Regions from separate parts of the Cupriavidus sp. WKF15 genome, predicted to be linked through region 2. Evidence: riboswitches for the same ligand, from Rfam matches in the RefSeq annotation. Region 2 holds a riboswitch; the other holds the start of a gene.
The links. A riboswitch is a leader RNA that binds a small molecule or an ion and turns the genes downstream of it on or off. The one in region 2 is predicted to bind glycine.

Region 1 (15,252 bases), on a different replicon from region 2:
TTTGCCGCGATTGCCAGAATGATGTCCAGGATGTTTTCTTCACGATAGCCAGCATGCAAGAAGGTCTTGACCTCATTCTCGCTGGGGCGACCGCGATGTATGAACATGGCACGTGTGAAACTGACTAGAGCCCGAAGCCGGGCATCAGCGAGAGGCTTTCCGTGACGGATTGCTGCCACAATTTTTCTGAATGTCTCATTGGGGGTGCTGGCGCCCTCGGCAGAAGTCAGCTCGTCGTAGTTGCAGCCACTGGCAACCGCAAGTACAAGAAAGACCACTCGTTGTTCGAGCTGCGTGAGTGTTAAATCCTGACTCATAGCGCGGCAGCAATTTTGGTACGTGGCAAATAGTGAGGGCGCAACGGCCATGGCGGCATTCATGGTCGGGACGGTTTCCGTCTTATCGATTGCCTCGCAATGCGTGTCACTGTCATTGGCGGGCACGGCTTCCCGGCCGGCATCGCAGAGCGAAATGCCGGCACCAGCGAGCATGTTCTTCATAGCGCAAGTCCTGGTTGGGTGGTTGCTGCCTGGTCTCTGCTTGTGTCAATCGGTAATGAGCCGCTCACAAGGCAAGACAGCCGGCAATCATCCTCGGGACTGGAGGCGGAAACACGCGCCAGCATCCGTCATCGTGCCGAAAGAAGAACAACGCGCGCAACCCGGCCGGTTGCGCGCTCTCGACGCATACGTAGCGTCGTCGACCTGAGATGGTGCGACTGAATTCAACTACGCGGACCGATGCCGTGGAACCAGGCGCGAGCCATTTCTCGACCTGGAAACGCAGCGACTGCTCGTTCGTGCCCTTCATGACCCCTCCAACATCCCAATGCTTTCTCTTTGCCGCGCTTATTGGGTCAACAACCGTCTTGGCCCTGGGGCGAAGGTGCCCGTGCGAGCCGATGCACGGCAATGCACTTCATGACACCTACGCTTCGCGGTCGAATCTTGAGGGACAACTCTATGCCATAAACTGCCGCCGTGCGTAATTTTTTTTGGGGGAGTGAAATAGCAACAGCCGAAGGGCAGGAGGCTGCTCGCGCTTCTCTGGGATTGGGCAGAAGCCGAGCTCGTGGCCTGGGCTCAGAGCTCGGCAAGCGTCCAGCGAAGGAATTAAAAATCGTTTATGTCAGGACTAAGGCGCTCAGCCTTGTCGCTACCGTAGGCGGCGGCCACGGCCTCAAGCGGCGAAGCGGAGGCAACTCATCAGCATGGCTCCGAATGAGCCGGTACGAGCGCCTCAGCTAAGGCCCGTTACCGCGTTCAATGCTGCGTCGAGGATTGTTTCGGGTGGCAACGGCTGATTCGGGAATCGGAATCTCTTTCGAAGCGCGCCTGCTGCGTAGTCGACACCATAGCAATCGATGCCGAGTACGCGCACACCAGCTGGCACAATGCGTGAGACTTCCCGCACAAGATTGGCCTCAGTCTCTCCGGACAATTGGTCAACAAGGCACAGGTCAGCTTTATCCAGCCATCCCATCCGTCCGAGGCCCTCAATGAATCGGACTTTACTTGTGCTCAATCGGAAGAACATGAAGTCCAGCGCCAACAGTTGCTCCGTCCCTGGCTCATAGCGCAGGTAACGAGCAAGAAACGCAGAACTTGGTTCGAACCGCTCAGCATCGCCGACAACCGTCAGCCGGCGTGCAGTCTGAACGTCGGTGGCATCAGGTTGCAGCACTGACAAGCTCACCCTCGAATCCGTGAGCAAATTCTTAGTGTGCTCTGCCAAGGCGCTGATACAGACTACCGGACAATGGGCTTCGTCTGGAACATATTGCACCACAGTTGCATAGGGGTAACCAGGCAGGGTCACTGAGTGGGTGGCCAGCGTGCCAAAAGCGGCTTCGTGTAGGAGATGGATGACGTGTCCAACAGACATTCTTCACACCGTTCTCTGGTCAACCGCATCTCGACGATGTCTGGTGCGACGCGGCACTTTCTATCCTAGCTCACATCTCATGCAAAGCGCTGATGTTCGAGCTGCACGCTGGACAGCTGGCAATAACTTGACTTCCTGTGGCACTTCTTCAGTCGCGACGAGCGAGAATCCCCAGCGAGCGAAGTACGCAGGAGCCACCGTAGAGAAAATATAGGCATCATGAGCTTCTGTGCCGCGAGCCCGCATCAATAGTATTTCAACCAGGCGCGTTGCGATGCCGTTGTCTCGGTATGCTGGCTCAACTGCGACTGAGCGGATGAGCACATGCGAGCCGTGATATTCCGCTGCCGCACATCCAACAATGCCGTCTTCATATATCGCAACTTGGAAGTCTTCAATTAACTCATAGGTATCGGAGGTGGGGAGGCTGCATTGCTCAAGCAATGCAGCAATGTGATGCCAATCTGAACGAAGGGCCGAGCGCAAAACAATGTCGGTCAGCATGATGATGTGTCTCCTGCGTGCGTCCTCTTCTGCCGAGAAGTCTGCGTCGCACATCTAATAATACTGAAGGCAATTATGTTGCCCTCGTTGTATGACAGTCCGGTGGTTATGCAACCTCAGATAGACCGTTCAGTAAGACTATCATCGAACAAGGGGAGCTCGTCTGCAAGTGATTGTGATTGAGCTTCCCTGCACCGTGTCTACCGTGCGCAGCCGGATGGTGCCTGAGGATTCGCGCTGCCGGGTCGGCAGACGTGGAAGCAATCTCGCAGGTGCTCCATTCCTGCGGTTTGCAGGGCAGCGACATTGACCCCTCGGCGGGCCTCTGCAGCCTGGCTGTCCTAGGTGAAAAGGTAATTGGCTGCGCCTGTGGCGAAATGTGTGGAGAGACGGTCATCATTCAAGCCGCTGCGGTTCTAGGTGAGTACAGGGGGCATCAGGTTGCTACGCATCTTGTTAGGGCCATCTTGATGCGTGCCCGCGCAACCGGCTGCACGAGGGCTGCGGTGCTCACGTCAGAGCATCCCGCGTTCTTTGCTCGCTTTGGTTTCACGCTCACCGCGTTGGACGGCATGCCACAGAGGATGAAGCTGTCCAAGGAATTCCTTCGGCGCTTTGGCGCAAGGACGCACTACATGTGCCGTCATCTCGACTGATTTCCATAGCGACTAACGAGTACCTTGGTGCTGATAACAGCGGCGCTGGCTACTCTCGGCGACGTGAGGAAATCTCAGCGCCAGAATTTGGCGGTAGCCTTCCCCTCTGCTTGCAGCTGAGTCCATGTCAAGGCCGGTAGCTGAACATGACCTTCCAGCACTTGGCCGATGTGCTCGCACGACCAAGGAGGCCGCAGGCCGCATGTAGTTGGTCTGTTTACCGAGGGGGAAATAGGATGTCGCTATAGGTTCTGAGAGACGAGCCTGTCGGCGTCCGCCATCAATCGTCGACCCTGTTCCCTGATTCGCTGGTGAGTGAGCGGCGAAACCTCGAAGACCCCGCAAGATAAGCGTAGCCTTCTCAAACCTCGTGAAGTGCGCTGAAATATGAAATCAATCTCGCTCTCGGGAAAGTCGCCAAGGTTGTGGTATGCCATTCGCATTCTCTCCTGGTAGGCTTTCCGCTCGACCTCGGTCAGAGCGACCACACTAGCCAGCAGGGACCGCGAATGCCATTGTAGCCAGCGCCGTCTCCACGGCCCATAGTTCTCATCCATCATCGACCCCTGCTTTGAAATCGCTCGTCTACACGCTGAAGCATTCAAAGGCCTCGATACGTGTGTGGCATATTCTGTAAAAACATCATAGTGTGAGATGAACTGTCTCACAACGGAGTGTGGAACACAGCGCCTCCTACCAAAAAGGGGGTAGGCTGTGCCCGTACGTCGAACTTTCGAACTCAAGAGTCCAACGCGCGCAGCCGATAGAGAAGAATTTGCAGGGGATTGGTATGAGGGCGGAGGAGGTACTTTTTTGAAGGAGATGCCACGAAGCGTCTGGAGTCGGACGTTCTCGAAGCGGTCGTCACTGCGATGCGGTATAACAAAAAAATGGTGACGCTAGTTCGCCAATGATGAACCCCGGGGGTAGGTGCTATGACTTCATTTCGAGAACGGATTGCACCCCAGGCAACCACCATCCGCAGGCAGGACATTGACTTCTACCGTGGGGGGAGGCTGCTGACGTTCATGTCCCTGACCACAAGGGAAAACACGTAAAGTCCTGGCGCAGACGGTGTGAAGCTTGGGCTGACTGTCATCACACCCGTCAGTGTCACGGTGGCTGGGCCAGAGAGTTGTGACCACGCGTACGTCAACGGTTTCTGAGGGGAGGCCGGGGCATAGCTCCTTCGGCCATCGAGTACGATGCGGTCACCGACTTCGCCTTCCCGGTTGGAACCTGCATTCGCTATTGGCACGGAGATGCCCTCCAGTAAGATAGTGCCGGCGAGGGTTGTTGCACTCGTCAGCGCACCTATCACGAGAGCCAGCGCGCCAAGCCATGAAGGTTGAAGTCGATGCAAAGTTATTCTTCCTCTCGGAAGGCGGGTAAAGGTTCACCGGCCCTGCCGTCAAGGTTGCCTTCAAGCGGGCGCGGCCAGGAGCCAGGCCCAAGTCCGTTCTACCTCTTGCTGCTCTCAGTCCCTGTGTCTGTAGTTGAGCGTTGCCGGGGCGCTCTTTTCTAAAGATTAAGTACCACGGATTCAGGAGGGCGCCACCAGCGGTGTTGGCCGGCACGATGACATCGCAAGCCTTTGTCTTGATGTTGCAACGCCGCAGCTGTCCTGCCGTCAAAGGGTTCTGGCCATTACTTGAGATGGGAATGAACAGGTTGCCTCCGGGCCCAAAAAGGATTGCATCCGCGAAGGCTCTAGGTTGGGGTGGTGTCCACAACTCGAGCTTGTCACGCTGGGCGCCAGTCTTGCCATCAAGTTGGAGGATTTTATCGGTGTCGCTCGCATCCGCTCGTAAGCTGGTGACCCACAGATTGCCTGAGCTATCAAAGACTAACCCGTTAGGTCGATGTAGGTTCGGAACAGTTGCAGTGGATGCGAATACATCGACAAGAGTCTTCGTGCTGGCATTGAAACGCAAGATGTAGCCGACCACGGGGTCAAAGTGTGGGTCTGATGGGTCGAGGCAACGTTCGGAGGGACATTTCGACTGAGGGAAAAGACGGCTAACGCTCTAGGGGTCGGGGTTGCTCGTTGGACCGATGTTGTACCGGCAGCCCCAGACTATCTTTAGTGGAGACGCATCAACGTCATGTTTTGCCTCCGGCACCACTGCCAACGGGATTCGAGTCGTTGCGCTAGCAGGCGGAGGCGTGTGACAGCAGGCGGCTGCAAGAGTGGCTTTGGGGGTGGTACTCTTCGCTCACCCCGATACAACGGGTTGCATTGGGGGCACTTTGAACGCAGCTGCACGCAGAACTCCACTGCCGGCCTCCAAAGTTGTCAGTTGGTCACGGGTGGAGTGAAGAAAGGTAGGCGTTAGCGAAGGCGAGGTATTTTCTGCGCCCGCTCTGCGCAGACCTCGTCCATTTCCTTGGAAGAGCGCGGAGAGAACATGGTCTCCTAGCGCTAGGCCCCGGATGCAGAGCCTGTCAGATTTTTAGTGTGCCGAGGTCATGAGACGATTACGGAAACGTCCAATGACCGACACGACAGTGAACAAGAAGAGCAAGAACCCGAAGGCACCGAAGCTGTTTCCCGATGAGCTGATCGATCAACTGCTGGCCCAGGTGCAGAGCAAGGATGCCGAGTCGATCCTGGGCGAATCGGGCTTGGCCGGCCAGCTCAAGAAGCAGTTGGCCGAGCGTATGCTCGCCGCCGAGTTGAGTCACCATCTGGATAACGAGGCCGAGCAAGGCAAGACCGGCAACCACCGCAACGGCACCAGCCCCAAGACGGTCCTGACGCCCAACGGTGAGCTGAATCTGGATATTCCGCGCGATCGGCAGGCGACGTTCGAGCCCCAATTGGTCGGCAAGTATCAACGCCGGCTGCCTGGCTTCGACGACCACGTCATCAGCATGTATGCGCGCGGCATGAGCGTGCGCGAGATTCAGGGCCATCTGCTGGAGCTGTACGGGCTGCAGGTATCGCCCGATCTGATTTCCACGGTCACCGACGAGGTGCTGGCTGACGTCGAGCAATGGCAGCAACGCCCGCTCGAGGCCATGTATCCGATCGTGTACTTTGACGCGCTACGACTGAAGATTCGCGACGAAGGCACGGTCAAGAACAAGGCGGTCTATCTGGCGCTGGGCATCCGCGCCGACGGCCGCAAGGAAGTGCTAGGTCTGTGGATCGAGCAAACCGAAGGCGCCAAGTTCTGGCTGAAGGTCTTCAACGAACTGAAGAACCGCGGCTTGCACGACGTCCTGATCGCGGTGGTCGACGGCTTGCGCGGCTTCCCCGAGGCGATCGAGGCGGTCTATCCGGCCGCGCAAATCCAGACCTGCATCGTGCATCTGATCCGCAATTCGCTGAATCTGGCGAGCTGGAAGGACCGTAAGCCGTTGGCTGCCGCGCTCAAGCCGATCTATCAGGCCGCCACGGCCGAGGCGGCGGCCGCAGCGCTCGACACCTTTGCGGGAAGTGAGTGGGGACGCAAATTCCCTACCGTCGCGGCCATGTGGCAGCGCCAATGGGAACAGGTGATTCCCTTCTTCGTCTATCCGCCTGAGGTGCGTCGAATCATCTATACGACAAACGCCATCGAGAGCATGCACATGCAGTTGCGCAAGATCGTCAAGAATCGCGGCCACTTCCCCAGCGACGAGGCCGCCAGCAAACTGCTGTATCTGGCCTTGCGCAACATCGAAAAGGATTGGAAGATGCCACCTATCACCTGGCGGCAAGCAGTCAATCAGTTCGCCATTCTGTTTGGCGAGCGATTCACCTCCGCCATGAGCTGAGATTTTTTAACCGACCTCAGCACACAAAATTCCTGACACCTCCCGGATGCACGCTGTTAGATTTACTGACTACCTACGTCCAGGCGGTGCTACAGGTTAGCTCGCCCCTTGGATGGCAAATGTGTAACAACAACTTGCCTTTGCCGACCCTCAACCTACAGATGCAAGGTATATCTTATGAAAAGTTTATTCGGTGCCTTATCACTGAAGTGAGAGACTGGAATACAACTACGAATGTTTTCGACCTCCTTCCAAACGGATTCATAAAGAAAGGCGTGCCCCCCACACCCCAAGCCTTGTTCGAAGAGTATCGCAAGCCTCGAATCATTGAGGCTTCTAGAGAGTGGTCACGCCAAGAGATATTCAGAAGGTTGCTCGAGGTGCGCCGGCGCTCGCGCTCGGCGGCCAGGGCGGACGCCGAGTTGTTCGCGCTGCTCGATATGCTGTTCTGACCGTGCGCGGCAAGCTCAGGCGCGTGCCGGCTCGCCGTCCTTCAGCCGCCACAGCGCCAGCGGATTGCCGTCCTGCAGCGCGGCCGGCAGCAGTTCGGCAGGCACGTTCTGGTAGCACACCGGACGCACGAAGCGGTCGATCGCGGTGGTGCCGACCGAGGTCGTGCGCGTGTCGGACGTGGCCGGGAAAGGCCCGCCGTGGACCATGGCATATGACACTTCCACGCCGGTCGGATAGCCGTTGAACAGCACGCGTCCGACCTTGCGCTCCAGCAGCGGCAGCAGTTGCGCGGCCACGGCGTAATCGCCGCGGTCAGCCTGGACGGTGGCGGTCAGCTGGCCCTCCAGTTCGCGCGTGACGGCGAGCATGTCCTCGACATCGCGGCAGGCCACCAGCACGGTGGACGGGCCGAACACTTCGGCATGCATGCGCGGGTCGGCGATGAAGTGCTGCGCCGTGGTCTCGAAGACCGCCGCGCGGGCCTGGTTCGGGCCCGTGCTGGCCTGGCCGCTCACGATACGCGCGAGGCCGTCGATGTCCGACAGCTTGCTGATGCCGTGTTCGAATGCGTGCTGGATGCCCGGCGTCAGCATGGTGCCGGCCGGCTTTGCCGTCACGGCAGCGCCGGCTGCCGCGCGGAACCTGTCGAGTGCCGGGCCTTCAAGGGCGAGTAGCAGGCCGGGGTTGGTGCAGAACTGGCCCACGCCGAGCACCAGCGAATCGGCCAGGTCGCGCGCGATGGCTTCGCCGCGTGCCGCCAGCGCTTCGGGCAGCAGGAAGACCGGGTTGATGCTGCTCATTTCCGCGTAGACCGGGATCGGCTGGCCGCGGTTGCTGGCGACCTGCATCAGTGCCAGGCCGCCGGCGCGCGAGCCGGTAAAGCCCACAGCCTGGATGGCCGGATGGGCCACCAGTTCCGTGCCGACGGTGTGGCCTGCGCCGGTCAGCAGCGAGAACACGCCTTCGGGCAGGCCGGCATCGGCCACGGCCTGGCGGATCGCGCGGCCGACCAGTTCGGACGTGCCAGGGTGCGCGGGATGGGCCTTGGCCACCACCGGGCAGCCGGCTGCCAGGGCCGAGGCGGTGTCGCCGCCGGCCACGGAGAAAGCGAGCGGGAAGTTGCTGGCGCCGAACACGGCCACCGGACCGATCGCGATCTTCTGCATGCGCAGGTCGGGGCGCGGCGGCGAGCGCTCGGGCAGGGCGCTGTCAAGCGTGGCAGCCTGCCAGCGGCCGGCACGCAGCACGGTGGCGAACAGGCGCAACTGGCCGGTGGTACGGCCGCGCTCGCCTTGCAGGCGGGCGAGCGGCAGCGCGCTTTCGGCGTGGGCGCGTTCGATCAGAACGTCGCCGAGCGCCTCGATCTGGTTGGCAATCGCTTCGAGGAAGCTCGCGCGTTGCTCGGGCGAGGTCGCGCGGAAGGTATCGAATGCCGCTTCGGCCAGGTCGCAGGCACGCGCCACGTCAGCGCTGCTGGAACCGTGGAAGACCGGTTCCAGGGTCTCGCCGGTGGCCGGGTTGATGGCGTAGAAGGGTTCGTCGATGCCGTACACGGCGCTCGCGCCGATCAGCATTTCGCCGGTAATCGTCATGTCTGGGTTTCCTGCAAAGGGAAAAGAGGAGCGGAGGCCGCCGTCGAACGGAGCGGTCCGTTCAGGCGTGCCGCGGCGGAGGTTTCATCTCGTAGGACATCATATGACATGAGGCGGTTGACCGCAACCGCCCGGCTGCGGCCGCTCAGGCGGCGGCCGACGCCTTGCGCAGGCGCTCGCGGCTATTGGTCAGGTGCATGCGCATGGCGGCCTTGGCGGCTTCGGGATCGTGGCGCTCGATCGCGTCATAGATATTCTCGTGCTCGAAATGCACGCGTTCAAGGTACTGGGCGCGTTCCTGCGCATTGACCTGCAGGCGGCTGCGCGGGATCAGCATGGTCCCCAGGTGGCCCATGATGTCGGTGAAATAGCGGTTGCCGGTGGCGCGGGCGATGGACAGGTGGAACTCGAAATCCGCGCCGACGGCGTCGCTGCCTTCCGTGGCGCTGCGCTCCATGGAGTCGAGCGCGCGACGCATGGCGGCAAGCTGCTCGTCGCTGCGGCGCGTCGCGGCCAGTCCGGCTGCCTCGGCCTCCAGGCTGACGCGGAACTCCAGCATGGCCAGTACGTCCATGGCAGTGCCCATGGTAGCGGGGTCGATGCGGAACGGCGACGACGTTTCCGCCGGGCGCGCCAGCACGAACGTGCCAATGCCGTGGCGGGTTTCCACCAGCCCGCTGGCCTGCAGGCGCGACAGCGCTTCGCGTACCACGGTTCGGCTTACGCCGAAGCTGGCCATGACCTCCGACTCGGTGGGCAGCTTGTCGCCCGGCTTGAGCTGGCCCTGGCGGATGCTTTCGGTGAGGCCGCTCACGACTTCCTCGGCCAGCGTGCGGCCGCGGCGGCGCAGGGGTGCGGGAGGAGTCATCTGGGCGTCGGACATGGGCGTGCGAAGGGCGTAGGGAAATTGCGGCCTTGACCTGGCCGGAATGTGGTCATTATACTCGGTTGTAAGTCATACGACGACTGATAACGTATGCTGTGAGATCGATGATGCGCAGCCAGCGATATATGCCGCGGCCCACGCCGCCGCGCCAACGAACGCCAATCAGATTCTGGAGACAGCCCGCATGAACGCTTCACAAGCCGCCAGCCAAGGTGACCATCCCGCCACGCCCGTCGTGACCGAACTCACCGTGGTGCCGGTCGCCGGCCACGACAGCATGCTGATGAACCTGTCCGGCGCGCATGGCCCGTACTTCACCCGCAATATCGTCATACTGCGCGACAGTGCGGGCAACACTGGCGTGGGCGAGGTGCCGGGCGGGGAGGGCATCCGCCAGACGCTGGAAGATGCCCGGCAACTGGTGGTGGGGCAGCCCATCGGCCAGTACCAGGCCATGCTCAACCGTGCGCGCGCCGCCTTTGCCAGCCGCGATGCCGGCGGCCGTGGCCTGCAGACCTTCGACCTGCGCATTGCCATCCATGCCGTGACGGCGCTGGAAGCCGCGCTGCTGGACCTGCTCGGCAAGCACCTGCAGGTGCCCGTGGCGGCGCTGCTCGGCGAAGGCCAGCAGCGCGACGCGGTGGAAATGCTCGGCTACCTGTTCTATATCGGCGACCGCCGCCGCACCACGCTCGACTACCGCACGGAGCCGGAGGCCGGCAACGCGTGGTTCCGCCTGCGCAATGAAGAGGCCATGACGCCCGAGGCCATCGTGCGCCTGGCGGAAGCCGCCTACGAGCGCTATGGCTTCAACGACTTCAAGCTCAAGGGCGGCGTGCTGCGCGGCGACGAGGAGATGGAGGCGATCCTCGCGCTGCACGAACGGTTCCCGAAGGCGCGTGTCACGCTCGACCCGAACGGCGGCTGGCTGCTCAAGGACGCCATCCGCCTGTGCCGCGACAAGCATGGCGTGCTGGCCTATGCGGAAGATCCGTGCGGCGCCGAAGACGGCTACTCGGGGCGCGAAATCATGGCCGAGTTCCGCGCGGCGACCGGACTGCCCACGGCGACCAATATGATCGCCACCGACTGGCGCCAGATGGGCCACGCGGTGCGGCTGCAGTCGGTCGACATCCCGCTGGCCGACCCGCACTTCTGGACCATGCAGGGCTCGGTACGGGTCGCGCAGATGTGTGCCGAATGGGGCCTGACCTGGGGATCGCATTCCAACAATCACTTCGATATCTCGCTGGCAATGTTCACCCACGTGGCCGCCGCCGCGCCGGGACGTATCACTGCCATCGACACGCACTGGATCTGGCAGGACGGCGAGCACCTGACGCGCGACCCGCTGAAGATCGAAGGCGGCATGGTGCAGGTCCCGAAAACGCCGGGCCTCGGCGTGGAGCTCGACATGGAGGCGCTGGCACGCGCTCATGCGCTTTACCAGGAAAAGGGCCTGGGCGCGCGCGACGACGCGATCGCCATGCAGTTCCTGATCCCGGGCTGGAAGTTCGACAACAAGGCGCCCTGCATGGTCCGCTAAGGGACGCGTCGGCTGGCCCGGCAGGCAGCGACCAATCAAACCTCAACAGGAGACAACAATGATCGATCTTTCCACGCTGCTGCGCCGCTGTGCCGGCGCGGGCATGGTCCTGGCAGCGGTAGCGGCCGTGACCGTCGCGAGCGGCGCGGCCACGGCGGCCAGCCCGGCCTGGCCGCAAAAACCGGTTTCGGTGGTGGTGCCGTTCCCCGCGGGCGGCTCGACCGATACCATCGCACGCATGCTGGCCGTGCCGCTCAACGAGAAGCTGGGCCAGCCCTTTGTCGTGGATAACCGGCCCGGCGCGACGGGCGCGATCGGCGCGACCTTCGTCAAGCGCGCGCCGGCGGACGGCTACACCATGATGGTGGCGTCGATCGGCGTCTATGCGGTGAATCCGTTCCTGCAGAAGAACCTGTCCTATGATCCGGCCAGGGACTTCGACCTGCTCACCGTGGCAGTACGCGCGCCCAATGTGCTGGTGGCCAACCCGAACTTCCCGGCCAAGACCATGCAGGAACTGGTCGGCTACATGAAGAAGAACCCGGGCAAGGTCGCCTTCGCGACCTCGGGCGCCGGTTCGTCGGACCACCTGACTGCGGCCCTGTTCTGGCAGAAGAGCGGCACCGAGGGTTTGCACGTACCGTACAAGGGCGGTGCGCCGGCCATCTCCGACCTGCTCGCCGGACAAGTCGATGTGTCGTTCCAGAACATCAACGCGGTGATCCAGCATATCCGCAGCGGCAAGCTGCGCGCGCTGGCGGTGACGTCCGACAAGCGCGCGGCGGTGCTGCCGAACGTGCCGACCATGGCAGAAGGCGGCGTGAAGGACGTGGAAGTCTATTCGTGGCAAGGTGTCGCTGCGCCGCGCGGCCTGCCGCCCGACGTGAAGAGCCGCCTGCACGGCGCGCTGGTCGGCGCGCTCAACGAGCCGAAGATGCGCGACAAGCTGGCTGAAAGCGGCTTCGAAGTGGTGGCCAATACGCCCGAGCAGTTCGTGCAATTCGAGAACCAGGAGCTCAAGCGCTGGAAGTCGGTGATCGAGCAGGGCAAGATCACGATCGAGTAGTAGGCAGGCGAGTCATCTTGCCGGTCCCGCTGCCGCAAGGGAGCGGGGTGCCTCGACAAGGGCGGCCATGAGGCCGCCCTTGTCATTTCCGCCGGCCGCGAGCGATGCCGCGCATTTGTTTGCAGCAGTTTTGACTGTCGGGGAACTTCGGTCGCGGATGCGATGCTGGCGCAGGGCGTGATCTGAGGGCCTTGGCCTGGGCGTTGCTAGGGATAACCCGATTCCCCGCGCCCGGGCACTTCCAGATATCATCGCCATGCGGCCAGGTTCAAAGCCTGCCGCAAAGCGGCGCCGGACCAACCCCCGGCGCCGTGCGACCTCGCAGGAGAGACCGGAACGCCGCCAGGCAGGTCCGGCGCCGACGGAGCAACCGCCCCGGAAACTCTCAGGCACCAAGGACTGTGGCGTCGCAAGTACAGATCTGGAGAGAGGCGCTTCGCGCCCACCGAAGGGGACGGCATGGCCTGGCCATGTCCAAGCTCTCAGGTACCGCGGACAGATGGGGCAGGGGACCGGCAACGGTCAAATTCATCCTTGCTTCAGGACAATCTGTCATGTCTCACATGCTCGTCATCGGCGCCGGCATTACCGGCGTCACGACCGCCTATACCCTCGCGAAACAGGGCTATCGCGTTACCGTGCTGGACCGTCACCACTATCCGGCGATGGAAACCTCGTTCGCCAACGGCGGCCAGCTTTCCGCATGCAACGCCGAGGTCTGGAACAATGCCGGCACGCTGCTCAAGGGCCTCAAATGGATGATGAGGCGCGACGCGCCGCTGCTGCTCAACCCGCGCCCGTCGTGGCACAAGTATTCGTGGCTCGGTGAATTCGTCGGCAACCTGCGCAACTACCGCGCCAACACCATCGAGACCACGCGCCTGGCCATTGCCGCGCGCCAGCACCTGTTCGAGATGGCCGAGCGCGAGCAGATCGATTTCAATCTGGAGCGCCGCGGCATCCTGCACTTCTATCACGACCGTCCCAGCTTCGAGGCCGCGGGCCGCACCAACCAGATGCTGGTGGAAGGCGGCCTGGAACGCTATGCCGTCACGCCGGAAGAGATCCGTTCGATCGAGCCGACGCTGCAGGGCAACTACTACGGCGGGTACTACACGCCGTCCGATTCCACCGGCGACATTCACAAGTTCACGCGCGGCCTCGCACGCGCGTGCGAGCGGCTCGGCGTGACGTTCGTGCATGGCGTGAACGTGAAGTCGGTGGACCTGCGCAAGGATGGCGTCACGATGCGCGTGGCCGCGTCGGAAGCCGCCGTGGCTTCGGGGCAGGCTGGCGGTGAACGCGAGTTCGCGGGGACGGCGGTGGTGGTGTGCGCCGGCGTGGGCAGCCGTCACATTGCGGCCATGCTTGGCGACCGGCTCAATGTCTATCCGGTCAAGGGCTACTCGATCACGGTGCACCTCGATGACGAGCGCAGCGTGAAGAACGCGCCGTATGTGAGCCTGCTCGACGAGAGCGCCAAGATCGTGACCAGCCGGCTTGGGGCCGACCGTTTCCGCGTGGCCGGCACCGCGGAATTCAACGGCGACAATCGCGATATCCGTGCGGACCGCATAGCGCCGCTGGTGTCATGGGTACGGCGCAACTTCGATATCGAGACCTCGCGGTCGGTGCCGTGGGCCGGCCTGCGGCCGATGATGCCCGACATGATGCCGCGGGTCTCGCGTGGCCGCGCCACGCGCGTGTTCTACAACACGGGACACGGGCACCTGGGCTGGACGCTGTCGGCCGCCACGGCAGCGATGATCGCCCAGACCATCGCCGCGAGCCATCCGCTTCACTGACCCTCAGTCCTCTGTCACCCCGGCCGGCGCCATGCGCCCGGCCGCGCGGTGCGCCACCAGCTTCTTGTAGAACGCCGCGCGGCTGATGCCGATGGCCGCGGCAGCGCGCGGTACGTTGCCACGGCTAGCGGCCAGTGCCTGCGACAGGTAGGCAGCCTCGTACTGCGCCATGGCGTCGGCGTAGCCCGGTGGCGCCGGCGTATCGCTCGCCGCGGGCACCGGGGCGGACGCAGGGGCCGGCGCCGTGACCGCGCGCCGGCCCAGCAGTGGGGCCAGCATCGACGCATCGACTTCGCCGCCGTCGTGCATCATCACCAGGCGCTCCAGCGTGTTGCGCAGTTCGCGGACATTGCCTGGCCAGTCGTGTTCGCCCATCAGGGCGAGCGCACAGTCGGACAGCACCGGCGCGTCGCGTTCGGTGCGCCTGCAGATTTCTTCGAGGATCGCGTAGGCAAGCGGCAGCAAGTCCGCTTGGCGCAGCCGCAGCGGCGGCACGCAGATCGGCACGACATTGAGCCGGTAGTAGAGATCCGCACGGAACTTGCCCGCTTCGACCAGCGCGGGCAGGTCAGCCGAGGTTGCGGCAATGATGCGCACATCGGAACGGATGATGCGGTTCGAGCCGATCGGCTCGATTTCCTTGTCCTGCAGCGCGCGCAGCAGCTTGCTCTGCAGCGAGAGCGGCATGTCGCCGATCTCGTCGAGGAACAGCGTGCCGCCATCGGCCAGTTCGAACTTGCCGACGCGTCCCTTGCGCTCCGCGCCGGTGTAGGCGCCGGGAGCGGCGCCAAAGAACTCCACCTCTAGCAGCGCTTCCGGAATCGCCGCGACGTTGACGGTGACCAATGGCCGGTCGGCGCGCAACGATCCCGCATGGATGGCATGAGCCAGCAGTTCCTTGCCCGTGCCGGTCTCGCCAAGCAGCAGCACGGGCGCATCGACCTGCGCCGCACGGCGCGCTAGGCGCTTGACCTCCAGCGTGGCCGGCGAATTGCCGACGAAGCTCGCAAACGTGTACTTGGCGCGGCGCGCCTGCTCCAGCGTGCGGCGCGTCGCGGCCAGCTCGTCGCGGGCGCGCGTGTAGTGGGACAGCAGCGG
Region 2 (15,252 bases):
ACCACGCTGGCCGGGTCCTTGGTCGCGCGATCGGCCAGGCGCACCATCGATTCGCAGAACACGCGCAGCGGCTCGAGCTGGCGCGGCTGCAGTTTCGCTTCGATGCCACCCATCATGGCAGCCTCGAACAATGACACCTTGGCCTGGCCCGCGAACGTGCCCAGCACTTCCAGCGTGGTGTTGCCGATGCCGCGGCGCGGCGTGGTGATCGCGCGGATGAAGGCGGGATCATCGTCCGGGTTGGCGATCAGCCGCAGGTAGGCGCAGATGTCCTTGATCTCCGCCTTGTCGAAGAAGCTCTGGCCGCCCGACAGCACGTAGGGAATGCGCTCGCGCCGCAGGATCTGCTCGAACAGCCGCGCCTGATGATTGCCGCGATACAGGATCGCGTAGTCGCGGAATTGCGCGCGGCGCTCGAACTTGTGCGCTGACAGGCGAAACACCACGGATTCGGCCTCGTGCTCCTCGTCGTTCATCGGGTGCACGGCGATCGGGTCGCCCATGCCGTGCTCGCTCCACAATTTCTTGTCGAACAGCTTCGGGTTGTTGGCGATGACCGAATTGGCCGCTTCGAGGATGCGCACGGTCGAGCGGTAATTCTGTTCGAGCTTCACGACCTTGAGGTCGGGGAAATCGGTCTGGAGCAAGCGCAGGTTGTCCAGCGTGGCGCCGCGCCAGCCGTAGATGGCCTGGTCGTCATCGCCCACGGCGGTGAACGCCGGCGCGCGCAGGTGCGACCCGCCCGCCAGCAGCTTCAGCAGCTGGTACTGGCACGCGTTGGTGTCCTGGTATTCGTCAACCAGGAAGTAGCGCAGGCGGTTCTGCCACTTGAGCTGCACCGCTTCATTGCGCGCGAAGAGTTCGGCCGGCAGGCGGATCAGGTCATCGAAATCCACCGCCTGGTAGGCATTCAGCGTGGCCACGTAGTTGCGGTAGACCAGCGCGGCCTGGTGCTCGTCTGCATTGGCGGCCTGCGCGATGGCCGCTTCCGGATCGACCATGCCGTTCTTCCACAGCGAGATGGTGCTCTGCACGCCGCGGATCAGCTTCTTGTCGGTGGTGCCAAGCTGCTCCTGGATCAGGCCGAAGCAGTCATCGGAATCCATGATCGAGAACTGCGGCTTCAGGCCCACGTGTTCGGCCTCCAGGCGCAGGATCTGCACACCCAGCGAGTGGAACGTGCACACCGTGAGCTGCCTGAGCGGCAGGCGCTTGCCCTCGCGCGTGGTCTTGCCCTCCATCAGCTTGCCGATGCGCTCCTGCATCTCCTTGGCCGCCTTGTTCGTAAACGTGACCGCGGCGATGTGGCGCGGCTCGAAGCCCTTGTCTTCGATCAGGTGCGCGATCTTCTGCGTGATCACGCGCGTCTTGCCCGAACCCGCGCCGGCAAGGACGAGGCAGGGCCCGTCCAGGTAGCGGACGGCTTCGGATTGGGCGGCATTCAGGCCGTGGGTCATGCGTGGGATGTGTCTGACGTGGGCGGGGCGGCGGAGGCGCCTGGTACGCAACATGCCGCAGCATGTCGGCGGCCGGCGCGAAGCCAGCCATGTTAACACGCGCGACAGAAGCGGTTCTGTCAGCGGAAACCGGTATTTGGTTGGCGCGCATGTTACCGGGGTAACACTTGGTAAGTCCCAAAAACCGGCTGCACATCGCGGTTTCTAATGAGTAGGCGGGAGGGATTCCGATCCGTCCCGGGCCTGTTTGAAGTCACTTCCGGAGCCAATCATGAGAACTCTACGAGCCCTTGGCAAGGCGACACTGGTAGGCGTGGCAGTAGCGGCCCTCGCGGGCGGTTGTTCCGATATGACGCCAAAGCAACGTAATACCGCAATCGGTGCGGCCGCCGGTGGCGTGGGCGGCGCCGTGCTGACCAACGGCAGTGCGGTCGGTACCCTCGGCGGCGCCGCGCTCGGCGGCGTGGTCGGCAACGTGGTCACGGACGACAACCACCATCACCGCTAAGGGGTGACGAAAGCGGGCGGGCCTGCCGCGTTGACAAAGGCAGGGCCCTCCCGTACATTGCGCGCATCCGACCGGGAGAGCGCGCACAGTATTGCGCCGCCGAAGGGGTATCACCCGAAAACTCTCAGGCACCACGGACCGTTCGGATCGGCATGCAACATGCACACGATGCATGCCGCACTCTGGAGAGCGGCACCCGCCATTAAGATGGCGAGCGTGCCCACCGAAGGGGCGCGCGAGGACCGGACCTGCCATCAGGCAGAGCCGCCTCGTAATCTCTCAGGTATCGAGGACAGAGGGGTCATCCGCCGCAGCGGATTGCGACGCCATTCGGGCGAAGCAAGCGTTGCGGCGGATGACCCTTTTTTTCGTTTTCGCAACCGAGATTGCCCCCGAGGATTCCCATGACGCTCCAGGCCACGCCCCTCAACGCCATCCACCGCGCTCTCGGCGCCCGCATGGTCGATTTCGGCGGCTGGGACATGCCGGTCAACTACGGCTCCCAGATCGAAGAACACAACGCGGTGCGCGGCGACGCCGGCATGTTCGATGTGTCGCACATGTGCGTGGTCGACCTGGCGGGCCCGAATACCCGCGCGTTCCTGCGCGGCCTGCTGGCCAACAACGTCGACAAGCTGCAGACCCCGGGCAAGGCGCTGTACTCGTGCATGCTCGACGAGAAAGGCGGCGTGATCGACGACCTGATCGTATATTTCTTCGCCGAGGACCGCTTCCGCCTGGTCGTCAATGCCAGCACGGCGCTCGGCGATATCGAATGGATCCGCGCGCGCAATGACGCCACCGGCAGCGGCGTGACCATCACCCCGCGCCGCGATGACGTGGCCCCGGCTGGCGTGCTGCCGCTGGCCATCGTTGCCGTGCAGGGCCCGAACGCCCGCGCCAAGGTGTGGAGCGCCTTCCCGTCCACTCAGCCTTCCGACGCCCTCAAGCCCTTCAACGCCATCGTGGTGCAGGATCCTGCTATCGGCGAGATCATGGTCGCGCGTACCGGCTACACAGGTGAAGACGGCTTCGAACTGGTCGTGCCCGCCGAGAGCGTTGCCGCTGTCTGGGAAAAGCTCGATGCCGCAGGCGTGCGCCCGGCCGGGCTCGGCGCGCGCGACACGCTGCGCCTGGAAGCCGGCATGAACCTGTACGGCCAGGACATGGACATCAACGTCTCGCCGCTGGACGCGGGCCTGGCCTGGACCGTGGACCTGCAGAGCGAGCGCGATTTCACCGGCAAGGCGGCACTCGCCGCCGCCGGCCAGCGCCAGCAGTTCCTGGGCCTGATCCTGCGCGACAAGGGCGGCGTGCTGCGCGCCCACCAGAAGGTCATCACCGCGGCCGGTGACGGCGAAATCACCAGCGGCACCTTCAGCCCGTCCCTGTCGCAGTCGATCGCTTTCGCACGCCTGCCGATGGGCGTGGCGGTCGGCGATACCGTCCAGGTGGAGATCCGCGACCGCAAACTCGCGGCGACTGTGGTTAAACTGCCGTTTGTGCGTATTGGCAAGGCACTCGTGAGCTGAGGCGGCAACGCCCCGGCCCACCACAACGGTCGCCCGTCGCGCCTGCCCCATCCACCGATGGCAGGCGCCCGAATCAAGAACAAATCTGAATCCGGAGAACCCTCATGAATTTCCCCGCTGACCTGAAATACACCGAGTCGCACGAGTGGGTGCGCGTCGAAGCCGACGGCACCCTGACCATCGGCATCACCGACCATGCGCAGGACGCGCTGGGCGACATCGTCTTCCTGGAACTGCCCGAAGTGGGCAAGTCGGTTGGCGCCGGCGACGCGCTTGCCGTGGTGGAATCGGTGAAGGCCGCTTCCGACATCTACGCCCCGGTGGCCGGCGAAGTCATCGCCGTCAACGAGGCCGCCACGGCCGCGCCGGAAAGCGTGAACGCCGACGCCTTCGACGCGTGGCTGTTCAAGCTCAAGCCGGCCAACAGCGACGACGTCAACGGCCTGATGTCGGCCGACGCCTACAAGGCCAGCGTCGGCGCCTGACGCCACGCCCGCCGGCCCCTGCACCAAGCATGGGCCGGCCACTGTATCGATGCGCGGCGGCATGGCTGACCACCTGCCGCCGCGCCCCAACGAGGTTCTTGCCATGAACGCCCCGCTTCCCATGACCGCCGCCCAAGGTAACCGGCCCACGCTGGCCGAACTGGAGGCGCGCGACGCCTTCGCCGCTCGCCATATCGGCCCCGACACGCCCGAACAGCAGCACATGCTCAAGGTGCTCGGCTACAGCAGCCGCGCCGCGCTGATCGACGCCGTGATCCCCGAGGCCATCCGCCGCCGCGACGGCATGCCGATGGGCGAATTCACCGAGCCGCTGGCCGAGGAGGCCGCACTGGCGAAGCTGCGCAAGCTCGCTGGCAAGAACAAGGTCCTGAAGAGCTTTATCGGCCAGGGCTACTACAACACGCTGACCCCGGCCGTCATCCTGCGCAATATCTTCGAGAACCCGGCCTGGTACACCGCGTATACGCCCTACCAGCCCGAGATCTCGCAAGGCCGCCTGGAGGCCATGCTGAACTTCCAGCAGATGGTCACCGACCTGACCGGCCTCGATATCGCCAACGCTTCGATGCTGGACGAAGGCACCGCCGCAGCCGAGGCCATGACGCTGCTGCAGCGCGTGAACAAGCACGCGTCGAACACCTTCTACGTGGCCGACGACGTCCTGCCGCAGACGCTGGAAGTGGTACGCACGCGCGCCAAGCCGCTGGGCATCGAGGTGAAGGTCGGCCCCGCTGCCGACGCAGCTTCGGCCCACGCGTTCGGCGTGCTGCTGCAGTATCCGGGCGTCAATGGTGACGTGACCGACTACCGCGCCATTGCCGACGCCGTGCACGCGGCCGGCGGCCTGGTGGTGGCGGCCGCCGACCTGCTGGCGCTGACGCTGATCGCCGCGCCGGGCGAATGGGGCGCCGACGTGGCCGTGGGCAACTCGCAGCGCTTTGGCGTGCCGCTTGGCTTCGGCGGCCCGCACGCGGGCTACATGGCGGTGAAGGATGCCTACAAGCGTTCGATGCCGGGCCGCCTGGTCGGCGTGACCATCGACGCGCAGGGCAACAAGGCCTACCGCCTCGCCCTGCAGACGCGCGAGCAGCATATCCGCCGCGAGAAGGCCACGTCCAACATCTGTACCGCTCAGGTGCTGCTGGCCGTGATGGCGTCGATGTACGCCGTGTACCACGGCCCGCAAGGCCTCAAGCGCATCGCGCAGCGCGTGCATCGCCTGGCGGCCACGCTGGCCGTGGGCCTGCAGACGCTCGGCTTCACGCGTACCAACGCGACGTTCTTCGACACGCTGACGTTCGAGACCGGCTTCAATACCGAAGCGATCCACGCCGCCGCGACCGAGCGCGGCATCAACCTGCGCCATGCCGGCGCGACGCGCATCGGCGTGTCGCTCGACGAGACCGCGACGCGCGACGACGTGGTGGCGCTGTGGGAAATCTTCTCGCACGGCAAGCCGCTGCCGGCCTCGCTGACGTTCGATGCCATCGAGGCAACGGTCGAGGACGCCTTCCCGGCCAACCTGGCACGCCAAAGCGCCTACCTGACGCACCCGGTGTTCAACACGCACCACGCCGAGCACGAGATGCTGCGCTACCTGCGCATGCTGGCCGACAAGGACCTGGCGCTGGACCGCACCATGATCCCGCTGGGCTCGTGCACGATGAAGCTCAACGCCACCAGCGAGATGATCCCGGTGACCTGGCCCGAGTTCAGCCAGATCCACCCGTTCGCGCCGCTGGACCAGACCGTGGGCTACCGCGAGATGATCGACCAGCTCGAGGACATGCTGTGCGCAGCCACCGGCTATGCCGCCGTGAGCCTGCAGCCGAACGCCGGCTCGCAGGGCGAATACGCCGGCCTGCTGATCATCCACGCCTACCACGCCAGCCGCGGCGAAAGCCATCGCGACATCTGCCTGATCCCGTCGTCGGCGCACGGCACCAACCCGGCGTCGGCGCAGATGGCCGGCATGAAGGTGGTGGTGGTCGCCTGTGACGAAAACGGCAACGTCGACCTGGAAGACCTGGCGAAGAAGGCCGAGCAGCACAGCAAAAACCTGGCGGCCATCATGATCACCTACCCGTCCACGCACGGCGTGTTCGAGCAGGGCGTGCAGCAGATCTGCGAGATCGTGCACCAGCACGGCGGCCAGGTCTACGTGGATGGCGCCAACATGAACGCCATGGTCGGCACGGCCGCGCCGGGCCACTTCGGCGGCGACGTGTCGCACCTGAACCTGCACAAGACTTTCTGCATCCCGCACGGCGGCGGCGGCCCCGGCGTGGGTCCCGTGGCCGTCGGCGCGCACCTGGCCGATTTTCTGCCGAACCAGGACAGCGTGGGCTATCGCCGCGACGACAACGGCATCGGCGGCATCTCGGCCGCGCCGTTCGGCTCGGCCAGCATCCTGCCGATCTCGTGGATGTACATCGCCATGATGGGCTCGGCCGGCCTCACCGCCGCCACCGAGAACGCGATCCTGGCCGCCAACTATGTCGCCAAGCGCCTGTCGCCGTACTACCCGGTGCTGTACACGGGCCAGCACGACCTGGTGGCGCACGAGTGCATCCTGGACCTGCGCCCGCTGCAGAAGGACACCGGCATCAGCAACGAGGACGTGGCCAAGCGCCTGATGGACTACGGCTTCCACGCCCCGACCATGAGCTTCCCGGTGCCGGGCACGCTGATGATCGAGCCGACCGAAAGCGAGGCCCTGCACGAGCTGGACCGCTTCATCGACGCGATGATCGCGATCCGCCAGGAAATCGGCCGTGTCGCCGACGGCACCTTCGACCGCGAGGACAACCCGCTCAAGCATGCCCCGCACACCGCGGCCGTGGTCACGGCCAACGAGTGGACGCGCAAGTACACGCGTGAAGAGGCGGCCTATCCGGTGGCATCGCTGCGCACGCAGAAGTACTGGCCGCCGGTCGGCCGCGCCGACAACGTCTACGGCGACCGCAACCTGTTCTGCAGCTGCGTGCCGATGAGCGAGTACGCCCAGGACTGAGGCCGTCCTTCGCCCGGCGTCCGGTGACGGACGGCCGCCGCGCGCGCTATGCTCGACACAGGGGCGCCGCGCGTCGCGGCGCCACCAGCACAGCGGAGGCTGCATGTGGAATCTCAGTGCCCCCTGGTGGGAGTTCGTGCTGCGCGGACTGATCGTGTATGGCGCGGTGCTGGCCCTGCTGCGGATGTCGGGCAAGCGCCAGATCGGCCAGCTCACGCCGTTCGACCTGGTGTTGCTGCTGGTACTGTCCAACGCCGTGCAGAACGCCATGAACGCCGGGGACAACTCCGTGACCGCCGGGCTGATCCTGGCCATCACGCTGGTGGGCGCCAATGCCGGCCTTGCCTATCTGACCTGGCGCAGCCGCAAGCTGGAGGTCTTCGTGGAAGGCCGGCCGCAGTTCCTGATCCATGACGGCAAATTGCTGCGTGACGTGATGCGCAGCCAGCGCGTCAGCATGGAGGACCTCAACAAGGTACTGCGCCACGCCGGCAGCAGCAGCATCGCCGACGTGCATTTCGCCATCCTGGAAACCGACGGCACGGTATCGGTCAAGCTGCGCCAGCAGCCGGCCGGCGCCGCGCCGCCCAAGCCGGATGCGTCGGTCTGGAGCGAAGTCGGCAAGGACGACGCAGTTTGAACCTGCAATGCCCGCTTGCCATCCGCAAGCGGCAATGACTTCAGGAGTGATCCGTGGCAGTCAGCGTCTTCGATCTGTTCAAGGTGGGCATCGGCCCGTCGAGCTCGCATACCGTGGGCCCGATGCGCGCTGCCCTGATGTTCGCGCAGGGCCTGGAGCGCGATGGCCTGCTGCCGCAGGTCGCCAGCGTGCGCGTGGAGCTGTATGGCTCGCTCGGCGCTACGGGCAAGGGCCACGGCACCGACAAGGGCGTGATGCTGGGCCTGATGGGCGAAGCGCCCGATACCATCGATCCCGACACCATCGACGGCCGGCTCAAGGCGCTGCGCGCGAGCCGCACGCTGTCGCTGCTGGGCCGCCACCCGATCCCGTTCATCGAGAAGGAACACATCGCGTTCTATCGCCGCGAGGCCATGGCCGAGCACCCGAACGGCATGAAGTTCCACGCCTTCGACGCGCAGGGAGCGTCGCTGCGCGAGGCGCGCTACCTGTCAGTTGGCGGCGGCTTCGTCGTCACCGCGGGCGCGCCCAACACGCAGGTGCTCAAGGCGGCGCAACAGATGCCGCACCCGTTCCGCAGCGGCAAGGACATGCTGGAGATGGCGAGCGAAAGCGGCAAGAGCATCGCGCGCCTGATGATGGAAAACGAGCTCACGTGGCGCAGCGAGGACGACGTCACCGCCGGCCTGCTGCATATCTGGGACGTGATGCAGGCCTGCGTGGTGCGCGGCTGCCGCACGGATGGCGAATTGCCCGGCCCGTTCAAGGTCCGCCGCCGCGCGCCGGAGCTGTACCGCAGCCTGACCGAGCGCGCCGAGCGCACGCTGTCCGACCCGCTGTCCGTGATGGACTGGGTCAACCTCTATGCGATCGCCGTCAACGAGGAAAACGCCGCCGGCGGCCGCGTGGTGACCGCGCCGACCAACGGCGCGGCGGGCATCATCCCGGCCGTGCTGCACTACTACGACCGCTTCGTGCCCGGCGCCAACGCGCAGGGCGTGGTGGAGTTCCTGCTCACCGCCGGCGCAATCGGCCTGCTCTACAAGCTCAATGCGTCGATCTCCGGTGCCGAGGTTGGCTGCCAGGGCGAGGTTGGCGTGGCCTGCTCGATGGCGGCTGGCGCGCTTGCGGCGGTGCTGGGCGGCTCCCCCGCGCAGGTCGAGAACGCCGCCGAGATCGGCATGGAGCACAACCTGGGCCTGACCTGCGATCCGGTCGGCGGGCTGGTGCAGATCCCATGCATCGAGCGCAACGCGATGGCTTCGGTCAAGGCCGTGAACGCCGCGCGCATGGCGTTGCGCGGCGACGGCACGCACTACGTATCGCTCGATTCGGTCATCAAGACCATGCGCGAAACCGGCGCCGACATGAAGACCAAATACAAGGAAACGGCGCGCGGCGGGCTGGCGGTGAATATCGTGGAATGCTGAGCCCGGTGCGGCGTATCATGGCGCCAGTCTCCCCATGGCGCCACCGCGGGCGCCTGCCAGAACCAGAGCAAAAAGCGAGGCGGCCATGCAAACTTTCTACCAGCTGTTCGACGACACCTCGTCCACTTTCACCTACCTGCTGATCGATGCCGCCACGCGCGATGCCGTGCTGATCGACCCGGTCGACCACCAGCTCGAACGCGACATGGCCGTGCTGCGCGACGCGGGCGCCAGCCTTGCGTGGGTGGTGGAGACGCATGCCCATGCCGACCACATCACCTCGGCCGGCCATGTCGCCATGCAGACGGGTGCGCACACCGCGGCGCCGTCCGGGTGCGACATCAGGTCCGCACAGAAGCAGCTGATCGATGGCGATACCCTGACGTTCGGCGCGCAGGTGCTGCGGGCCATCCATACGCCGGGCCATACCGCCGGCAGCATGAGCTACCTGTGGGAAGAGCCCGCGCCGGACGGCACGGTGCGCCGCGTATTCACCGGCGACGCGCTGCTGATCGACGGCTGCGGGCGCACCGATTTCCAGTCGGGCGATGCCGGCACGCTGTACGACAGCCTGACGCGCAAGCTGTTTGCACTACCCGACGACACGCTGGTCTACCCGGCGCACGACTACAAGGGCCAAACCTCGTCGACGATCGCGCAGGAGCGCGCGCACAACAGTCGCGTGGCCGGCCGCACGCGCGACGAGTTCATCGAAATGATGCGCAACCTGAACCTGCCTCGGCCCAAGCTGATCGACGTGGCCGTGCCGGCCAACAGGCGGCTCGGGCTGCGCGACGGCGAAAGCGTGCCGCACGGCGCGTGACGCGCGGCGAACCCGTCTATTCCACCCTCCAAAAACTCTGAATTGACTTCGCGCCACCTGCTGCAATACTGATTTCTCCGGCACCCGGATGCGCTGCAGCGTGACGCATGCAGCGCCGACCGACTCACAGGGGATTTCGCCATGAAGCCTGACGGGAATGCACGTTGTGGATTGGGTACGCTCGCGGCGGTGCTGGCGGCGCTGGCCGTAGTGCCGGCCCAGGCGCAGCAAAAGCCGATTGCCTATCCCGCCAAGGGACAGAGCCAGCAGCAGCAGTCCAGCGACGACGGCGCGTGCTATAGCTGGGCCAAGCAGCAGACCGGCGTCGACCCGGCTCAGGCCGCGGCCGCGCCGCCGCCCGCACAGGCGCAAAGCGGCCAGCGTGTGCGCGGTGCAGCGGCCGGCGCGGCAGTAGGCGCAATCGCGGGCGATGCCGGCAAGGGCGCAGCGGTTGGCACGGTTGCGGGCGGCGTCGCGCACCGGCAATCGCGCCGGCAGGCCGCGGCCGCCAATCAGCAGGCCGCAGCCAACACCGGCCAGGCCATGTCGACCTACTACCAGGCCTGGGGCGCGTGCATGCAGGGGCGCGGCTACACCGTAAAGTAAGCGCCGCGGGCGGCGTCAGGCCGCCCAGCGTTCGCAGGCCTGGCGCACGGTTTCACGCTGGCTGCGCGCGTCGGCGTCGACCTGGCGCAGCCATTCGGCGTCGCCGTCGCGGCGCTCGGCCAGCGCGCGGATATTGGCCAGCGCCTGCAGCGATCCCAGGGCTTCGGCATGCGGCACCAGCGCGTCGCAGATCGACAGGATGTGTTCCGCGATCGGCCGGCGCGTCAGCTCGTTGGGATGCACGTATTCGCCCTCCAGCCCGAAACGGCAGGCCTGGAAGCGGTTGAAGGTATAGACCAGGTAGTCGTCTTCCTGCGGCATGAACGGGCGCGACAGCAACAGGTAGCGCGCCAGCATCTGGATATACGCGGCGATATCGCAGGCACGCCGGACCGTCAGCGGCGTATCCATCACGCGCACTTCGATCGTGCCGAACTCGGGCTTGGGCCGGATATCCCAGTAGAAGTCCTTCATGCTCTCGATCACGCCCGTATTGCGCATCTTCTCGAAGTACGCGGTGAAGGCGTCCCAGGTGAGCAGGAACGGCGCCCGTCCGCTCATCGGGAAGGCCGCCACCGAATTGAGGCGCGCCGAGGCAAAGCCGGTATCGACGCCCTGCACGTACGGCGATGACGCCGCCAGCGCGACGAAGTGCGGCACGTAGCGGCCAATGGCATGCAGCAGGAACAGCGACTCGTCCGCGCTCGGACAGCCGATATGGACATGCTGGCCGAATACGGTGAACTGCTTGGCCAGGTAGCCATACAGCTCCGAGATGTACTGGTAGCGCGGCGAATCGGAGATGATGCGGTCGGCCCACTGCTGGAACGGGTGCGTACCGCCACCGCTGATGCCGATGTTGAGCGAGCGCGAGGCCGCCGCCATCAGGTCGCGCATGGTGGTCAGCTCTTCCACCGCCTGGTCATAGGTATGGCAGATGCCCGTGCTGATCTCGATCATCGACGGGCTGATCTCCGGCTTGATGTCACCGGCATGCTGGGCGCCCTTCAGCGCACGCAGCAAGTCGGGCGCGAACGGCGCCAGGTCGTAGTCGTGCCGATTGACGAGCTGCAGCTCCAGCTCGACGCCGAAGGTCAGCGCCTCGGAATGCTTGAACGGTTCGAGCGACATCAGCGCCCTCCTCCATTGCTGCGCAGATCGGCGCGGACTTCGCCGGCGAAGCGCAGTGCCCAGGCCGCGATCACCGGGCCCAGCAGTTGCTCGATGGCCAGCGCGCACAGGATGATGGCGGCCAACGGCTCCCCGGTGCCCGGGTACAGGCGCGCGACATCGTTCATCAAGAGGTACGCCAGGCCCGACATGGGCGCCAGCGCGAGCCCGAGCGCCACGCACTGGCGCAGGCTCAGCCCCGAGAACGATCCCAGCGACACCACGCCGGCCAGCTTGGCCGCGTGGCGCAGCAACACCAGCACTACAGCATAGACGCCGCCGACCGCCCAGTCATGCGCCGTGAGCGGCAGGCCCAGCGACACCACCATGACGATGATCAGCAGGCTGCCAGCGCTGCCAAAGTGCGTCGGCCACACATGCGGCTGGCTGTCCTCGTGCTTGAACACGACGCCGGCCAGCAACAGCGTGATCGGCATCGACAATTTTAGTACCCGGGTCAGCGCCAGCGTGAAAAGCACCAGGCCGACGAGCACGAGGAAGCTGTAGTGATCGTCCACCGACATCCGGCCGTAGATGGCGTGGCCGATCTTCCCCACTACCCACGCCAGCAGGCAGGAGCCGACCAGCAGGTAAAGCGGATGCAGCAGCGCGGCGCCGAGGTTGCCGTACTCGGAATGCAGCCAGCCGGTAGCCACCTGCACGATCACGGCGGCATAGATGCTGTTGAGCGCGGCCATGGCCATCAGGCGCTCGGTCACCTGGCCTTCGGCACGCAGCTCGTTCTTGAGCTGCAGCACGATGGTCGGCGAGGTGCTGACCGCAATGCCGCCCGCCAGGACCGCAATGCCCGGCGAGGCGCCGATCCATTGCAGCACGGCCGCGACCAGGCCCCAGGTCAGCACGCTTTCGGACGCGCTGGTCAGCAGCAGCCAGCGGTTCGCGCGCAGCCAGGCCAGCGAGAGCCGATGCCCCAGTTCGAACAGGGCCAGCGCCAGCGCCATATCGATCAGGATACGGGTCTGGGCGATCATGTTGTCGTCGACGATGCTGCGCCCGAGCATGCCGGCGCACAGGCCCGCTACCGCATAGCCGACAATGCGCGGGCAACGCAGCCAGCGGCGGCTCAGCTCGCCTGCAAGGCCGGCACCCACCAGCGCCAGGCCGACCCAGAACAGGCCGCCGGGCGCGAGCGGAAGTGACGGGAAAAGTTGGCTCAGTCCATTCATGCGTGACATGGTAATGGAAGCACATGACATGCCGTGTCAGTGATTGTCTGACACCGCACGGAATGCGCCAACTTCTGTCTCTAACTTTCAATAAAAAACGCCATCTTTTCAGATGGCGTTTCTCATGGCGGGATCCGCGCTTTCACTGGCGCCGGGCCGCGCCTTACATGCCCCACAGTTTCCACTTCGGCCGGGTCGCCCGGAGTGCAGCCTCGACCTTCATATTCAGGCCACGCGTGCGCCCTTCGGCGGCGCCTGCGGCATGCGCCTTGTCGTAGTAGCCAAGCGCCGTCTCGCGCTGACCGAGGCCAACCGCCGACTCCACCGCGCGCAACCAGGTTTCGGCATCCCAGTCGTCACGTACCGCGAACGCCGCGACAAAATCCGCGAGCGCGGCATCGTGCCGTGCGGCGGCGTTATGGATGAGCGCGCGCTGCACGCGCGGCGCGGCCTGGTCCCAGGCATCGCCCTCTGTCAATTCAATCGCCTGCTCGAACAGCGGCAGCGCGCGTTCATGGTCGCCGAGATCGCGCCAGACCTGGCCAAAGCGGTTGAAGAGCCACGCGTCTTCCACCAGCAGTGCGCGGCGTTGCTGGGCGTCGATCTCGGCGAGTGCGTCGGTGCGGTCGTGCTGGTCCATGCCGTCCATGCGGGCCTGGACGAGCGCGGCGTAATGGGCGCGCGCGTGCGCCATCGGGTGCGCGGCCTCGCTGCGTGCTTCCACCGGCAAAGCGTCGAGCCGGGCATCCATATGCGTCATCGCCGCGCCGGCCGCCTCGCCGGCCTCGGCGCCGCCGATGGCCTTCCAGGCGGCGATGAGGCGGCTGAATGCCCAGGTCACGTCGGCTGGGTTGCGCTCCAGCGGATAGCGGTTCAGCACCTCGCCCGCCAGTTCCACCACCTTCTGGTGCTGGCCCGCGCCGGCGTGGCAGTCGAGCAGGTCGATCCAGTGGTCGATGAACTCGCTCGCGGCCATGCCCTTGCGGTGCAGGGCGATGCGCGTGTCGAGGCTGGCGGCGTCGGCCGGCAGGCTGCGCGCGAGCAAGCGGCACAGCAGCGAATAGACGTGCGGGTCGGCATTGCCGCCATGGCCGTCCGCGTCACCTTCGCCGGTGGCGAAATACGCTTCGAAGCGCGCTACGCCGAGCTGGCAGGCTTCCACCAGCCGCGGCCGCAACGCGGCTTCGGCCTGCGGCACCTGGTCGATGAACTCGCCCAGCGCCGTGGCGGCACGGTAGTAGCCGGCGCCGTCGTCGGATTGCGTGGTCAGGCTGAATTTCAGCCAGGGCTGTGCGTCGGCTCCCTGCGCACCGGACTGGGCGGCCTGGTGGCGCCACGCCATGGCGCGTACCTGGGTCTGCGGGTCCGGGCACTGGCGCAGGTACACGGCCAGGTCATCCTGGGCGCCGTCCATGTCGCCCGTGCCAAAGCGCAGCGGCGCGCGCAGGCGGCGGGCCTGCGGATGATCGGGAGACTCGGCCAGCACCAGGTCGGCCTGCTCGCCGGCGAGCGCGTCGGCCGCCTCCGGTTCGAGCTCCAGCAGGTCGGGGTTATCCAGCGCAATGCGGCCCAGGCAAACGCGCATCATGGGCTCGGCCGGCTGGCCGGCGGCCTCGGCGCGCGCGATCGCGTCGTGCACGAGCGGCAGGATGTCTTCTGCGCCAAGGTCCGGCGCCCGGTACAGCAGGTCGTGCCAGTAACGGCCGGCCCGCGCGAGGTCACCAAGCCGGTAGCACGCCAGGCCCGCGTGGAAATGGGCAGCCCATTCGCCGGACAGCAGGCCGTTGCGCCGCGCAGCCTCATGCAGCCACGGCAGTGCGTCGCCATCACGGCCAAGGCCCATCAGCATGGCGCCGTAGCGATGCGCGATCACCCCGCGCGAAGCCCACCGGTGCGGCGCCGCCAGCCCCAGCGATTCCAGCCGCGCCAGCGCCTCGTCGAGCACGGCGAAGGCCGCCTGCGCATCACCCTTGTCGAAGTGCAGCCTTGCCCGCAGCGTAATGAAATCGACCACTTCGGGCCGGGCCTCCGACAACTGGCCGGCGATTTCGAGCGCTTCATCGAACCGGCCGATGCCGGCCAGGTCGATTGCGCGGTCGTAGCTGACTTCCTGCACGGACACGTACTGCTCCTTCTGGATTGGATAGGCGAATGCGGGATTATGCGCCAATGACACGATCCCCCATCGGGGACAACAAACGGCAGGGGTCAGTTCGATCTTTAGAATTGCACGAAGAAGAAACGCCACCCGGTTCGGGTGGCGTTTTTCGGGCTGTGCGCTGGGCGGCTTACTTGCCGCCAACCGTCTCCAGCACCGTCCACTTGCCGCCCACCACCTTGTAGACGGTAATGCCGCCGTCCTTCAGGTCGCCGCGAGCGT

Region 1: linked by a shared signal. The riboswitch ahead of CupriaWKF_RS24655 (D-amino acid dehydrogenase) and the one ahead of gcvT (glycine cleavage system aminomethyltransferase GcvT) in region 2 are both predicted to bind glycine.

What each region holds. Positions count from the first base shown of each region.
Region 1 is NZ_CP119573.1:1,579,096-1,594,347, forward strand. It holds gene CupriaWKF_RS24605 (hypothetical protein) at 1-500, opposite strand, end outside; gene CupriaWKF_RS24610 (hypothetical protein) at 565-810, opposite strand; gene CupriaWKF_RS24615 (pyridoxamine 5'-phosphate oxidase family protein) at 1,240-1,884, opposite strand; gene CupriaWKF_RS24620 (GNAT family N-acetyltransferase) at 1,945-2,388, opposite strand; gene CupriaWKF_RS24625 (GNAT family N-acetyltransferase) at 2,643-3,044, shown strand; gene CupriaWKF_RS24630 (IS256 family transposase) at 5,538-6,806, shown strand; gene CupriaWKF_RS24635 (aldehyde dehydrogenase (NADP(+))) at 7,274-8,851, opposite strand; gene CupriaWKF_RS24640 (FadR/GntR family transcriptional regulator) at 8,997-9,734, opposite strand; gene gudD (glucarate dehydratase) at 9,922-11,283, shown strand; gene CupriaWKF_RS24650 (tripartite tricarboxylate transporter substrate binding protein) at 11,342-12,349, shown strand; glycine riboswitch at 12,662-12,761, shown strand; gene CupriaWKF_RS24655 (D-amino acid dehydrogenase) at 12,904-14,154, shown strand; gene CupriaWKF_RS24660 (sigma 54-interacting transcriptional regulator) at 14,158-15,252, opposite strand, start outside.
Region 2 is NZ_CP119572.1:3,581,081-3,596,332, forward strand. It holds gene CupriaWKF_RS16720 (UvrD-helicase domain-containing protein) at 1-1,457, opposite strand, end outside; gene CupriaWKF_RS16725 (glycine zipper 2TM domain-containing protein) at 1,729-1,965, shown strand; glycine riboswitch at 2,028-2,116, shown strand; glycine riboswitch at 2,138-2,271, shown strand; gene gcvT (glycine cleavage system aminomethyltransferase GcvT) at 2,370-3,497, shown strand; gene gcvH (glycine cleavage system protein GcvH) at 3,602-3,982, shown strand; gene gcvP (aminomethyl-transferring glycine dehydrogenase) at 4,086-7,016, shown strand; gene CupriaWKF_RS16745 (YetF domain-containing protein) at 7,120-7,656, shown strand; gene CupriaWKF_RS16750 (L-serine ammonia-lyase) at 7,710-9,086, shown strand; gene CupriaWKF_RS16755 (MBL fold metallo-hydrolase) at 9,172-9,909, shown strand; gene CupriaWKF_RS16760 (hypothetical protein) at 10,051-10,515, shown strand; gene CupriaWKF_RS16765 (YbdK family carboxylate-amine ligase) at 10,531-11,646, opposite strand; gene CupriaWKF_RS16770 (cation:proton antiporter) at 11,646-12,881, opposite strand; gene CupriaWKF_RS16775 (tetratricopeptide repeat protein) at 13,036-14,994, opposite strand; gene CupriaWKF_RS16780 (branched-chain amino acid ABC transporter substrate-binding protein) at 15,161-15,252, opposite strand, start outside.